Regions from separate parts of the Bradyrhizobium sp. USDA 3397 genome, predicted to be linked through region 1. Evidence: riboswitches for the same ligand, from Rfam matches in the RefSeq annotation. Region 1 holds a riboswitch; the other holds the start of a gene.
The links. A riboswitch is a leader RNA that binds a small molecule or an ion and turns the genes downstream of it on or off. The one in region 1 is predicted to bind cobalamin.
Positions count from the first base shown of each region.

Region 1 (6,719 bases):
ACTGCCCCGAGGTCTCCGCTGTTCATCGCGAGGCGGCCATTGCGCGGCAGGCGCAGCTGACGAAGCCGACCGGCGCGCTCGGGCGGCTCGAGCAGCTCGCAATCGAGCTTGCGGGCCTGCAGGCGACCGGGCAGCCGCGCGCCGCGCGGGTGCCGATCATCATCTTCGCCGGCGACCACGGTATCGTCGCGCAGGGCGTGTCGGCCTATCCGCAAGCCGTCACCATCGCGATGATGGCGAATTTTGCCGCCGGTGGCGCCGCGATCTCGGTGCTGGCGCGCGAGCTGGGTTCGAGCCTCGAGGTCGTCGACGCCGGCACGCTGTCCCAGGAGCAGATGGCGGGAATCGTCACCGACAAGCCGCGCAGCGGCACCCGCGATTTCAGTGTCGAGGCCGCGCTCACGCCGGCGGAATTGGCCTTCGCCTTCGAGGCCGGCCAGCGCGCGGTGGTGCGCGCCGAGGCCGGCCGGCCTGATCTCTTGATCTTCGGCGAGATGGGGATCGGCAACACCACGACATCGGCGGCGATCGCGGCGAGCCTACTTGGTGTGAGCGCCGGGGAGATCGCGGGCAGCGGCACGGGCATCGATGCGGCCGGCCGCGCGCACAAGGCGCGGGTGATCGATGCGGCGATCGCGCGCCACGGCGTCGCCGGAGCCGCGGTCGAGAAGATCCTGTGCGCGGTCGGCGGCCTCGAGATCGCGGCGATCTCGGGCGCGATCATCGCGGCCGCGCAACGCCGCATTCCCGTGTTGATCGACGGCTTCATCGTCTCGGTGGCGGCGCTGGCGGCGGCGCGCCTCAACCCGTCCTGCCAGCCGTTCCTGTTGCCCTCGCATCAATCGGCGGAGCAGGGACATCGGCTGGTGTTGCGCACGCTGAACGTGCAGCCGCTGATCAGCCTCGATCTCAGGCTCGGCGAGGGATCGGGTGCGGCGATCGCGCTGCCGCTGGTGCGCTCGGCCTGCGCACTTCACAACGGCATGGCGACCTTCGCGCAGGCCAATGTGCCGGATCGGCCTAGCTAATGCGTTGATTGACCGAGACGACACGCCAGCCGCCCGCGAGCCGGTCGATCCGGGTCAGCGACAGTGGATCGATCACGAAGCGCAGTGCGGCTTCCGGTGTGAGATCGAGCGCGATGCAGAGCGTGGCACGAATGGTGCCGGAATGAACGACCAGCGCCGCGGAGCCTGCGCCAATCTGCGCCAGGCCGAGGCGGACGCGGGCGACCTGATCCGCAAAGCTTTCGCCGTTCGGCGGCCGTCCGTGCGCGGGATCGCGCCAGACCTGCGCGTAGGCCTCGCCGCCGGTCGCGGCGAGCTCGTCATGCCGATGGCCGGTCCAATCGCCGAAATCCTGCTCGCGAAATTCGCTGACCAGTTCCGGTTCGAGCCCCAGCGCGCGCGCCGTCTCGACCGTGCGCCGCGACGGGCTGGCATAGCCGGCGACATCCGCGGGCAAGAGGCGCCTGAGAGCCGTCAATGCGGCGTGATCGCCGAGGTCGGCCCGCGCATCGGCCGCATGGATCGTCCCGGGCACGCCCACGACGGCCGCATGCCTGATCAACCAGAGGAAGGTCTCGCCTTCCATGCTCATCTCCAGGGAAGTTGGCTGCTGTGGCCATAACGCCGCAACTGGCACATTGACTCTGTCTTGGCGGTAATCCTAGATGCTCATGACGGTTTTCCCGAGAGGGAATGAAAAGGGAATGCGGTGCGGGGAAAATGTCCCCAATGCCGCGGCTGCCCCCGCAACTGTAAGCGGTGAATCCTTCGTCACGAGCCACTGGGTCCTCGGTCCCGGGAAGGCGACGAAGCGGTCACGACCCGCGAGCCAGGAGACCTGCCGTCAGCCGTGGTCACACGCGAAGATGTCGGTCGGGGAGTACAGACATTCGGCTTCATCGGACGGCTAAAGCCGAAGGTGAAACCTCGTTCGCTGTGACGTGCCACTGACGTCATACCGAGGTTTTGACCTGTGTCTTCCATCCGTATCGCACGATCGCGCCGCGTCCTGCTTGCCTCCGCCGCGTTCACGTCCTTTGCCGCTCTCGGTCCGCCTGCCGCTGTGGCGCAGCAGGCCCGGGAGTCCCTGCCGCCCATCGAGGTGTCGCCCGCCCAGGCGCGCAAGCCGGCCAAACAGGCAGCAGGAGCGGCGCAGAGCGCGCGTCGCGCGGCAGCGCGCAGGCCGGCGGCTGTATCCGCCGCGCCAAAACCCGTCATGCCGGATTCGACGGCACAGACGCCTCTCAACACCAATGCCGTTGCCGAAAGCGCCTCGCGCGCTCGGCCTGACGGTGCGGCAGACGCCCGCGACCGTCGAGGTGATCTCGGCCGAAACGATGCGCGAGCAGGGCTATCGCACCGTGTCCGAGGTGGCGCAGGGCGCCGTCGGCGTCACCTCGGGCGACAACCCGGCCGAACCTTCCGCCTTCTCCATGCGCGGCTTCACCAACAGCCAGATCAACACGCTCTACAACGGCATCAAGATCGGTCCGCAGAACATGACCTCGCGGATCGTGGATACCGCCAATCTGGAAGCGGTGGAATTCCTCAAGGGCCCGGCTTCGCTGATTTCGGGCGAGGGCGCCGCGGGCGGTGCTATCAACTTCGTCACCAAGCAGCCCCACACCGGACCTGCCCGTAACGATGCCAATTTCTCCTGGGACTCGCTGAATTCGTTCCGTGCCCATTACGGCTCCGGCGGCAGCACCAATGTGCAGGGACTGGACTATCGCTTCGACATCAGCCGCTCCACGCTCAACGGCTTTGCCGATGACACCAATGTCAGGACGTTCGGCACGTCCGGCCAGCTCAACTACCGTGTTTCCGACAGCCTCAGGATCTGGGGTGCGGTCGAATATCGTGAAGACCGCTCGAAGGCCTATTGGGGCGCGCCGCTGGTGCCGGTCGCCTTCAGCGGTTCGCACGCGACGACGGGGATCGTCTCCGGCAATTACGTCTCGAATTACAACGGAACGAATCTCGGTGCCGTCACCATCGACGATCGCACCTTCAACACCAATTACAACGTTCTCGATAACCGCAACGTGGCGCAGGAAGTGTGGCTGCGTGGCGGATTCGAGCTGAAGCTCGCGCCTGACCTCACGCTGAAAAGTCAGGCCTATGGCTATGGCGCGGAACGAATCTGGTTCAATAACGAGATCGAGGCGTTCAATTCCACCACGAACCTGGTCGATCGCGAGCGTTTCTATGTCGCCCACAGCCAGCGGCTGGTCGGCAACATCACCGACCTGATCTGGGATACAAATATTGCGGGCTTCGATAACCGGCTGGTCACGACGCTGTCGTCGAGCTATCTCGATTTCGTCAGGCCCGGCGCGGCAAACTTTCCCGGCGATTCCGTTTCGCTGGTCGACCCCAACCGCGGTTTCTACGGCCTGCTCACGACGCAGCAGCAGACCGCACGCATCGACAACGAGGCGCTGTCATTCGAGGACAGGCTCAAGCTGACGCGCAGCTTCGCGCTGATCGGCGGCCTCCGCGTCGAGCATATCGGGCTCGACCGTAATTCGACCGACAAGAACGGGATCGTGAAGGCGGGCTTCCCGTTCACGAAAGACTGGGCGCCGGTGACGGGCCGCATCGGCTACACCTGGGAGGCCGTTCCCGGCCTGACCTTCTTCAGCCAGTACGCCACCGGCGCCGACGTCGCAGCCAACAACATCTTCCTGCTCTCGCCCACCCAGCCGCTCGATCTGACCACCGCGCGCACCTATGAGACCGGTGTCAAGCACCTGTTCTGGGACAACCGGGCGGAATGGTCGTTCTCGGCCTACGACATCGTGCGCAAGAACGTCTATGCGGCCGCCGGCGGCATGCAGCTGAATATCGCCGGGCGGCAGGAGTCGAAGGGCATCGAGCTTGCCGCCTCGATACGCCCGATCGAGCCGCTGCGGCTGTGGGGCAACATCGCCTATGTCGATGCGCGCTATGCCGACTACAATTTTGCCGGCGGCTCGTTCTCGGGCAACACGCCGCCAAACGTGCCGCGTATCGTCGCAAACGCCGGCGCGTCGTATCGCTTCTTCACACCGTGGCCGGTGGAGCTTGGCATCACCGGTCGTCATGTCGGCGACCGCTACAACACCGACGCCAACGTCGTGACGATGAAGGCCTACACCGTGGCCGACGTCTACGCCTTCGTCGACATCCCCAAGACGGCGTTCAATGCGGTCGACCAGGCCCGCCTGACCTTCCGTGTCCGCAACATCACTGATAAGCGCTATGCGATCTGGGGCGATCCGTTCTATCCGGACCAGATCCTCCTGGGCGCGCCGCGCACCTATGAAATATCGGCCGCGTTCAAATGGTGAGGCCCTGAGCGCATGATGGGCGCGATCGTCCTCACGCATCGCTGGCTCGGCATCGCGTTCTGTCTGTTGTTCGCGATGTGGTTCGCGAGCGGGATCGTCATGCACTTCGTCCCGTTTCCGTCGCTGACGGAAGCGGAGCGATTTGCCGGACTTGTGCCGGTCGATCGCGACGGGACGAGGATCTCGGTCGCGGACGCCGTTGCGGCGAGCGGGATTGCCGATGCGACACGTGTTCGGCTGATCCAGCGGAGCGATGGACCGGTCTACGTCGTCTCGGGCTCCGCAGGTTCGCGAGCGGTTCGCGCCTCCGATGGAGGAGACGCGTCGGTGACATCAGCCGATGTCGCGCTCACCATCGTGCAAGCTTATTCACGTCAGCGCGGGCTTGAGGCGGTGCGCGCTGCAATCGTCGCGCGGTCGGACTACGATCAGTGGAGCGTGCCGAACGGTTTTGATCGGCATCGCCCCTTGTTTCGCGCCGCTCTCGGCGATGCCCCTGGAACGGAGGTCTACGTTTCGTCGCTGACCGGCGAAATCGTCCTGGATACGACGCGCAGCGAGCGCGCGTGGAACTGGGCCGGCAGCGTGCTGCACTGGATCTATCCGACAATTCTGCGCAGCAGCTGGGCGCTGTGGGATCGCGTGGTCTGGACGCTGTCGCTGCTGGCCCTGATCGCAGCACTGCTTGGCGCGGTGCTCGGAATCGTGCGTGTGAAGATACGGGGACGCCAGCTCTCGTCGCCCTATCGGGACTGGCACGCCCTGCATCACATCATCGGTCTTGTCGTGACCGTGTTCGTGCTGACCTGGATCTTCAGCGGCTGGCTGTCGATGGATCACGGCCGGCTGTTCTCGCGCGGGCAATTGACGCCGGCGGAGGCCGCCGTGGTCGATGCCGCCCCGGATTGGCGAGACGCTTCATCGCTGCAGCCAATATCGCCGTCGGCGCTCGAGGTCGAATGGTTCGCGTTCGGCGCCAAGGTCTATCGGCGCGACCGGGTTGGTCTCGGCCGTCAGGCTTTGATCAAGGCAGGGGACGTGCCACGCGGACAGTCGGCATACCTGGATAGGCCGGAGATCGGCGACCTGACAGCGCGCCTTGGCGCCGGCTGTGCCGCACCGTTCCTGCTCGCCGGCAACGACGGCTATCCAGCGCAATCCGCACTTCCGGGGGTCCCCGTCTACCGCACAACGTGCGGCGATCTCTGGTTCGATGTCGATGCTGCCGATGGCAAGGTGCTGCAAAGGCTGGACCCGTCGCGCCGCGCCTATCGCTGGCTTTACAGTGCGTTGCACACGCTTGACTTCCCGATTCTGCTGGCTCATGCGCGGCTGCGTGACGCTCTCATCGTCGGGCTCTGTACGCTCGGGCTGATGTTCTCCATCACCGGCATCGTCATCGGTTGGCGGCGCTTGCGGGCATGGCTGGCAGCCTGAGCAGCTTGAAACGGCACGCCGGGTGCTACGCCCGGTTATCCACCAGCGGCCGGTGATGTTCTCGCTTACTGACCGTACAATAAAGAGAGGCTGAGCCGACCTCCGTGCATAGCTCCTGGTCAGTCCTCTCTCCCGCACCGCCGTTCGATCGCCTGCAAATTAGACAAGCGACCTCGCGCGATCCGATTGCAGTGCAACGGGCGCTTCTATTTGCCTCGAAGAATCCAGGGGTGGGCTGCACATTTCTGCTTCGTGTGCTTCTGCTCTCTGCGCGAGCAGCGCTGCACTAAAACGTGCAGTCGATGGTGCGCCGCGCAATGCCGGTGGCTGTGCTGGCCCAGTGGTTTGCGACAACTCTGGCCCTATCCCGCGGCCATCGCTCTGTCGCACGCTCGCACGTGATGGCATGACAGGGAATGATGATGAACGTCATGCGTAGCTGACTGTGCAGATGAGCGATTCCGGCAATCACTGGGAGGTCGGCACCGATATCGGTGGCACCTTCACCGACATCATCGCGATCCGGCGCGATTCCGCGGAAGCGCGGATTGCCAAGGTGCCGTCGCGCCCCGACGCACCGGTGCAGGCGATGCTGGAGGCGATCGAGGCGGTCGGCCTGCGCAAGAGCGAGGTCAAGCGCTTCGTCCACGGCACCACGCGCGTGACCAACGCGATCGTCGAGAACCGGCTGCCGAAGGTGGCGTTGGTCGCGACCGAAGGCTTTGCCGACGTGCTCGAGATCGCCCGCTATCGCCGGCGCGATCTCTATCGGCTCGACATTCCGCCGAAATCGCCGCCTCTGGTGCCGCCCGAACGATGCTTTGGGCTCGCCGAGCGCCTCGATCATGAGGGCCGGGTGCTGAAGGCGCTCGAGGAAGCCGAGATCGAACGCCTGGTGGCGTGGCTGAAAGGCACCGGCGTTCAGAGCGTTGCGGTCGCGCTC
Region 1 is NZ_JBSSDS010000001.1:8,280,724-8,287,442, forward strand. Features, by position in the region: gene cobT (nicotinate-nucleotide--dimethylbenzimidazole phosphoribosyltransferase) at 1-1,028, shown strand, start outside; gene ACVWYQ_RS38445 (histidine phosphatase family protein) at 1,021-1,593, opposite strand; cobalamin riboswitch at 1,666-1,867, shown strand; partial or broken gene ACVWYQ_RS38450 (TonB-dependent receptor) at 1,981-4,339, shown strand; gene ACVWYQ_RS38455 (PepSY domain-containing protein) at 4,352-5,776, shown strand; gene ACVWYQ_RS38460 (hydantoinase/oxoprolinase family protein) at 6,228-6,719, shown strand, end outside.

Region 2 (6,719 bases), 4.8 Mb from region 1:
AAAAGCGCGAGGGCTATCGGCCATTCGCGCCATCAGTGCTGGAGGAGTATGCGAACGAATTTTTCGAGCTCCCGGAAGGCAAGCGCGAATTCCCATTCATGAATTTTGTGGTCCGCGTGCGCGACCCGAAACGTAGCGTGCTCGGTGCCATTACGCACGTCGATGGTACTGCTCGGCTGCAGACCGTATCGCGCAAAACAAACCCGCTCTACTGGGACGTTATTAGTGCGTTCAAAGAGCGGACGGGAATTCCGGTGCTGCTCAATACATCATTTAACAACAATGCCGAGCCGATTGTGGATTCCGTGTCTGACGCGATTACCACGTTCTTGACGACAGATTTGGATGGACTCGTGATTGGGCCGTTCCTCATCAAAAAGAGGACGACAGGGCTAGACGACTGGACTGCGCTCGCCATTTCATTGCCCGCTTATGTATCCCTTCATCGAGTCCGCGCTTTTACTGCAGAAGATCGCCAGGAGACTGTATGCGAGATTCGCAGGGGACACTCGAACCGCAACAGTGTGCGCATCTCACATGATTTGTTCGATCTCCTGATGCGGATCGACGGGGAGGCGGTCCTTGGATCTCTTCTTGATACCATTACTCCAGATCGGTCCAAACGCGAAGCTCTTGTGAAGGAATTGTTGGGATTGTGGGAGCAGCGTTGCGTTCGGCTACATCCGCCTCGCGCTACTCGCGCCAGTGGTGGCGGTGCAGGGCACGCCGAAGCAGAACCGGAGCGCGCCACTATGGGTGTCGTCTAGCGTTACGTATCCGGACGCAGCAAAGGATGAGACGGCGCGATGAGCGGAATGCCAGCCGTACCAAAACCAAGTGCGTGGTTGGCAACGTCTCATCCGATGCATGAATGGCCAGCCTTCATGCGTCCAGGCGAGCGGTGCTAGAAGAACGCTCACCGCGAGCGTCCGAGATCCGGAGTATCAGTTTGCCGTCGGACGGCACCTTACATCGGCCTCCTGCAGCAAGTTCCCGACCCAACCAATAGGTACAAACGAGGCAACGCGAAATGCTCGTCAGTGACTCGATGAATGATCGGTTCGTGGTTTCTCGACGACGGACCGGATTCGGTGATTGCCTTTGGTCGTTGGCATCAGCGTGGCGTTATGCAAAGCGGACCGGGCGGACGTTGGCAATCGATTGGCGTGGCTCGTGTTATCTCGATCGGCCATTCACCAACGCATTTCCAGTGTTCTTCGAGCCAGTTCAAGCCATCGACGGGGTACGGGTCATTTGCGATGACCAGATCAATCAAATGTCATTTCCAGGCCCGTTCTTCCCCCCTTGGTGGAATAAGGCGCCGATAGATTGCGTTTATCGGCCAGATGAACAGATCTTCCAGGAGCGTGACGAGCTGGACCAACTTTTCCAAAGTCCGGAAGATGTCGATGCTAACACTGTGGTGTGTGACGCCTGCTTAATGTGGCGCTGCGATGAGGATGCCGAACGGCAGATATTTCGGACGATCAAACCCCAACCGGAAATTCGGGCTCGAATTGATGCCATTTACCAAGAGCATTTTGAGGGACACAGCATAATCGGAGTTCATGTTCGTCACGGCAACGGCGAAGATATCATGGGACATAAGCCCTATTGGGCGGATCCGGAACTCGCCTTTCGGCAGGTATGTACTGCCATCGATAAGGCGAAAGCGTTACCGCATCCAAGCCCGGTGAAGCTGTTCTTGTGCACGGACAGCACGCTGATGGTCGAAAAGCTATCTGGAGTATTCCCCGATCTCTTCACTATCCCAAAGCATTTCCAGGCACCTCATGCTGGACCTTTACATAGTGCAGAACTTGGCGCCGAAGGCGGGTTCTCTGCCCTGATTGAGATGTATCTCCTCGGGCGGTGCGATACGGTCATTCGGTTTCCACCGACGAGCGCCTTCACGCGCTATGCTCGCCTCTTTGCGCCACGCGTTATGGAGTTCGATTTGAAGGATCCGACTCGATTGATCCTTATTGAAGGATCGCCGGAACGGCTGACGGCCTCATGAAAGTCAACGGATCATCATCTGCTAGACGTTATGGCGATCGGTATTCCAGCATCCATTCAGATGCCAATCTGGTGGCGAGGGTAGATGTCGATGATGTGAATCGGTCCTTGAGGCAATACAAGAGTGGACAAAGCGCCTGACGCCGTGCGCGATCGAGGTGGCGCTAAGCTTCGGTGAACGTGGTGCGGTGCGGCGATTACGTGATCGATGATTGTTGCGCCTGAATTGGTCAACTCATTCAAGAGGTCCTACACGGCTTCGGGCAAGCCGCTCCACGAACGTGCCGACTTGATCAAGATTCGGAAGTCGAAGTCCAGACGCCTCCGCCTGCGCGCTCGCTGTTTCCGGCCACGACCGCACTTTGGATCATACTTTGGCGGTCGCCTCGGGGAGACGCTCGCAAATCGTATTGGAGACAGCCGAGTGAAGATCCTGCACGTGCACAAACGGGCGACTGAATATCTACGATCCACCGGTGCGCAGGTCACGAAAGGCCCGGCCATGCGGCGCATGCCTCGGATTGGGATGCCTCTCATTGGCGTGTGCCAAATCGGCGAGGATGAGGCGGTGATATTCAACGGTTGACGGAACGGTGGTTTTGCAGGTAGTTCATTTTCGTTCGAGGTTCTCTGGGTCCCGCTTGATCCGGAGCTAAGAGGGAAGCTGGTGTGATGCCGGCGCTGCCCCCGCAACTGTAAGCGGCGAGCCGCTGTCCAATAGTGTCACTGAAGCCGGTCGGCTTCGGGAAGGCCGGACAGCAGCCATGACCCGCGAGCCAGGAGACCTGCCCCGACAACGTTTTCGTCCACGGGCGGGGTGTCCCGGTGGTGCGTCAAGAAGTCGCCGCCGCGGCGGCCTTTACCTGTGCGCATCCACCATCGCCTTGCCCCAAACCATGGGGTTGAAGCGATGTCTAACAGTTCACTTTCCGTTGCCACGCTAGGTATGCCACGCATCGGTCCGCGCCGGGAACTCAAATTCGCGCTCGAGAGCTACTGGGCCGGTAAGTCAAGCGAAGCACAGCTTTTCGAGGCTGCGGCTGGACTTCGCCTCGCCAACTGGGCGCGGCAGAAATCGCTCGGCGCGACCATCATTCCTTCGAACGACTTCTCGCTCTATGACCATGTGCTTGATACCAGTGTGATGGTCGGCGCGATTCCTGACGTTTACGGTTGGGTCGCAGGTCCAGTGTCACTCAAGACCTACTTCGCCATGGCGCGCGGCGCAGGAGAGGATCAAGATGCGGATCGCCGGCACGGCCATCATCAACAGGGCCCGGCAGCGCAGGAAATGACAAAGTGGTTCGACACCAACTACCATTACATGGTGCCGGAATTTCGCAAGGACCAAACATTCAAGCTTTCCTCTCGTAAGCCGATTGAGGAATATGAGGAGGCAAAGAGCCTTGGGTACCAGACGCGCTGTGTGCTGGTTGGCCCAGTCACCTTCCTGAAACTCGGCAAGAGTGCAGATCCGGGATTCAATCCAGTGTTGCTGCTGGACCAGCTTCTACCGGTCTACGTCGATGTCCTTCGCGAACTAGCCGCGCGAGGTGCGGAGTGGGTTCAGCTCGACGAGCCCTGCCTGGTCCTTGACCTCGACGAGGTATCCCGCGGCGCGTTGCGGCGAGCCTATGCCCATTTGGCAAAGGAGGTGCCCAGCCTCAAAGTCATGCTGGCTACTTATTTCGGCGGCGTCGGCGACAACCTCGATACTGCCTTGGCTTTGCCGGTTGCCGGTCTGCACGTCGATCTGGTTCGGGCCTCAGATCAGTTGGGCGTAATCGCCGCCATAGCTCGCAGCGATCTCGTTCTCTCACTTGGGGTCATTGACGGACGCAATGTCTGGCGGTCCAATCTGCCGGACTTATTCAACAAGCTGGCGCCAGCAGTAGTGAAGCTCGGTCATGACCGCGTCCAGATCGCTCCTTCGTGCTCGCTCCTTCATGTCCCGGTCGACGTCGAGCTCGAAAGCGATCTCGATTTAGATGTAAAGAGCTGGCTGGCGTTCTCGGTCCAGAAGATCAAGGAGCTGACGACCTTGGGAAGTGCGCTCGCCGGCAAGCATGCCCGTGTATCGCGCCTCCTTGCGGCCTCCAAGCGGGCGGCTCTAGCGCGCGAGAAGTCGTCTAAGGTTCACAACGCCAACGTCACCCGGCGCATGACTACGATTGACCAAACAATGCGTCGCCGTCAAAGTCCGTACGCCAGCCGTGCCGAGCTTCAGCGCGCTCGGTTCGCCTTGCCAACATTCCCAACGACGACGATTGGATCATTCCCGCAGACCGCAGACATTCGCCGTGCCCGTGCGTCCCACGCGCAGGGAACGTTGTCTGCCGCGCAATACGAGAGTTTCCTCAAAGCGGAAACGGCGCGTGCGGTCAGATGGCAGGACGACATAGGGCTCGACGTGCTCGTGCATGGCGAGTTCGAGCGCAATGACATGGTGCAGTATTTCGGTGAGAAGCTGTCGGGCTTCGTCTTCACAAAACACGGTTGGGTGCAGTCCTATGGCTCGCGTTACGTCCGCCCACCGATTCTGTTTGGGGACGTCTCCCGTCCGAAGCCGATGACGGTCGACTGGTGGCGCTATGCGCAGTCGCTGACCGAGAAGCCGGTGAAGGCAATGTTGACCGGGCCGGTGACCATTCTGAACTGGTCGTTTGTTCGTGATGATATCTCGCGAAGCGAGGCTTGCCTACAGATCGCGCTCGCGATCCGGGACGAGGTGGTCGACCTTCAGAACGCTGGAGCAAAAATGATCCAGATAGACGAGGCGGCGTTGCGTGAGGGACTGCCGCTACGCAAATCACAGTGGAAAAGCTATCTCGATTGGGCCATAGACAGCTTTCGCATTTGCTCCTCAGTCGTCGCGGACGAAACGCAGATCCATACTCATATGTGCTATTCCGAGTTCAACGACATCATCGAGTCTATCTCAGCGATGGATGCCGACGTCATTTCGATTGAGACGTCGCGCTCGAAGATGAAACTGCTAGACGCCTTCCGAACTTATAAGTACCCAAAACAGATCGGCCCTGGTGTCTATGACATCCATTCGCCGCGCGTTCCTGAAACGGACGAGATGAAGAACCTCGTGACGCTGGCGCGCCAACAGCTCTCCGACTCCCAACTTTGGATCAATCCCGATTGCGGCCTGAAAACCCGAAAATGGGAGGAGGTGCGTCCGGCGTTGGTAAATATGGTCGCAGCTGCCCGGGAGCTACGAGCGGCAACTTGATCGCTGAGATCGTCAACGTTAACTTCCGTTCACGAGAACGCCGCTGCGTCTCGCAATCATATACCGCTTGAAAGTTAGTGAGCCTTTACGTGAACGGGATACTGCCGCGGGCCGAATAGGAGCTACTAGCGCGGCGTGCCGGCGGGCGGCGCGTCGAGGCTGGTCTCGCGCCACAAGGCGTGGCACACCAGACGCGCGAGCTCGGCGATGGGAATGTCCACGCCGGTGCTGCTGTTGAGGAACACGCGACGCAAATCCTTGATGGTGCATTGCCGACAATCATGCCGCCGACCTTGTGCCAGCGAGTAACGCCGCTTACGCCGCCTCCGGAAAACGGGGCGAGTCGTGGCCGCGCCATGGGATCGCCGCAGTAAGGACGTGCTTGACCGCGTCACTATGCACAATGCGCCCAGTGCTTTTGTTCGACCGGCCAGGAAGAGTGAACACGATGTCAAACGCAAGTCGCAGACGAACCTGACGTACGAGGCAGGTTACGTCTGATTTGCGATCGTAAGAGCGTGCGGCTAAGATCTTCCCGGCGGCTCCTGAGTAGGTATCGCTTGCTGTGCCAACGAGGCGCTTCGCTGTGGATCGGCTAATTCATGCAATTGAGCCAGGGGCCGATTCGACCGGGATCATGGTGTGGCTGGTACATCGTCTTCGCGCACGTCCGGTGTCTGCAACACTCTAGTCGTCGTCGCGGAAAGTATGATGCCTGAACAGGAAGCCCGACCACATGCGCTGGATGACATTGCGTTCACTCGCACTGAAAGGCGATGTTGGCCTTGTCGTGAATATGCGTTGTTGTCAGAAAGCGCACACGCAATGTTTGGAAGCGGTCAAGCTGTCCCCGAACCCGCCGCTGGATCGCTATCCCTTAGAGCTGTTCCGCTGCATCGGTGTGGCCCAAATCCTGCAGCGGAGTCTCCGGCGAGGCGATAGAATAGGAGGCGCGGTTGAGTCTTGATGTACTAGATGGCCACCCCGTGACGGACGTGGACTGCAGGCTTTTGGGCTTTGACGCCGGTTTCCAGCCGAAAGAGCGGAAGACACTGTTGCTGACTGGGGCGACGCGTGGAATCGGTCACGCCACCGCAAAGCTGTTTTCGGAAGCTGGCTGGCGCATCATATCTTGCGCGCGCCAACCGTTTAATGAGAAGCGATGCCCATGGAACTCAGGGCCCGACGACCATATCCAAGTCGATCTTAGTAACCACCGAATGCTGCCGCGCGCAATCGCCGAGGTGAAGAAGCGCCTCGCAGGTGCTCCCTTGCACGCATTGATCAACAATGCCGGCGTCTCGCCAAAAGGGCAGAATGGCGCTCGGTTGACCTCGTTGACGACGTCACTCGAGACCTGGATGAAGGTGTTCCACCTCAACATGGTGGCTCCCATCCTGCTAGCGCAGGGATTTTTTGACGAGCTAAGAGCCGCGTCAGGATCGGTTGTCAACGTGAC
Region 2 is NZ_JBSSDS010000001.1:3,464,535-3,471,253, reverse strand. Features, by position in the region: gene ACVWYQ_RS16155 (carbamoyltransferase family protein) at 1-767, shown strand, start outside; gene ACVWYQ_RS16150 (nodulation protein NodZ) at 1,031-2,020, shown strand; cobalamin riboswitch at 2,626-2,826, shown strand; gene metE (5-methyltetrahydropteroyltriglutamate--homocysteine S-methyltransferase) at 2,930-5,260, shown strand; gene ACVWYQ_RS16140 (SDR family NAD(P)-dependent oxidoreductase) at 6,247-6,719, shown strand, end outside.
Region 2: it holds a riboswitch for cobalamin, as region 1 does, so the genes downstream of both, metE (5-methyltetrahydropteroyltriglutamate--homocysteine S-methyltransferase) here and ACVWYQ_RS38450 (TonB-dependent receptor) in region 1, are expected to answer to the same signal.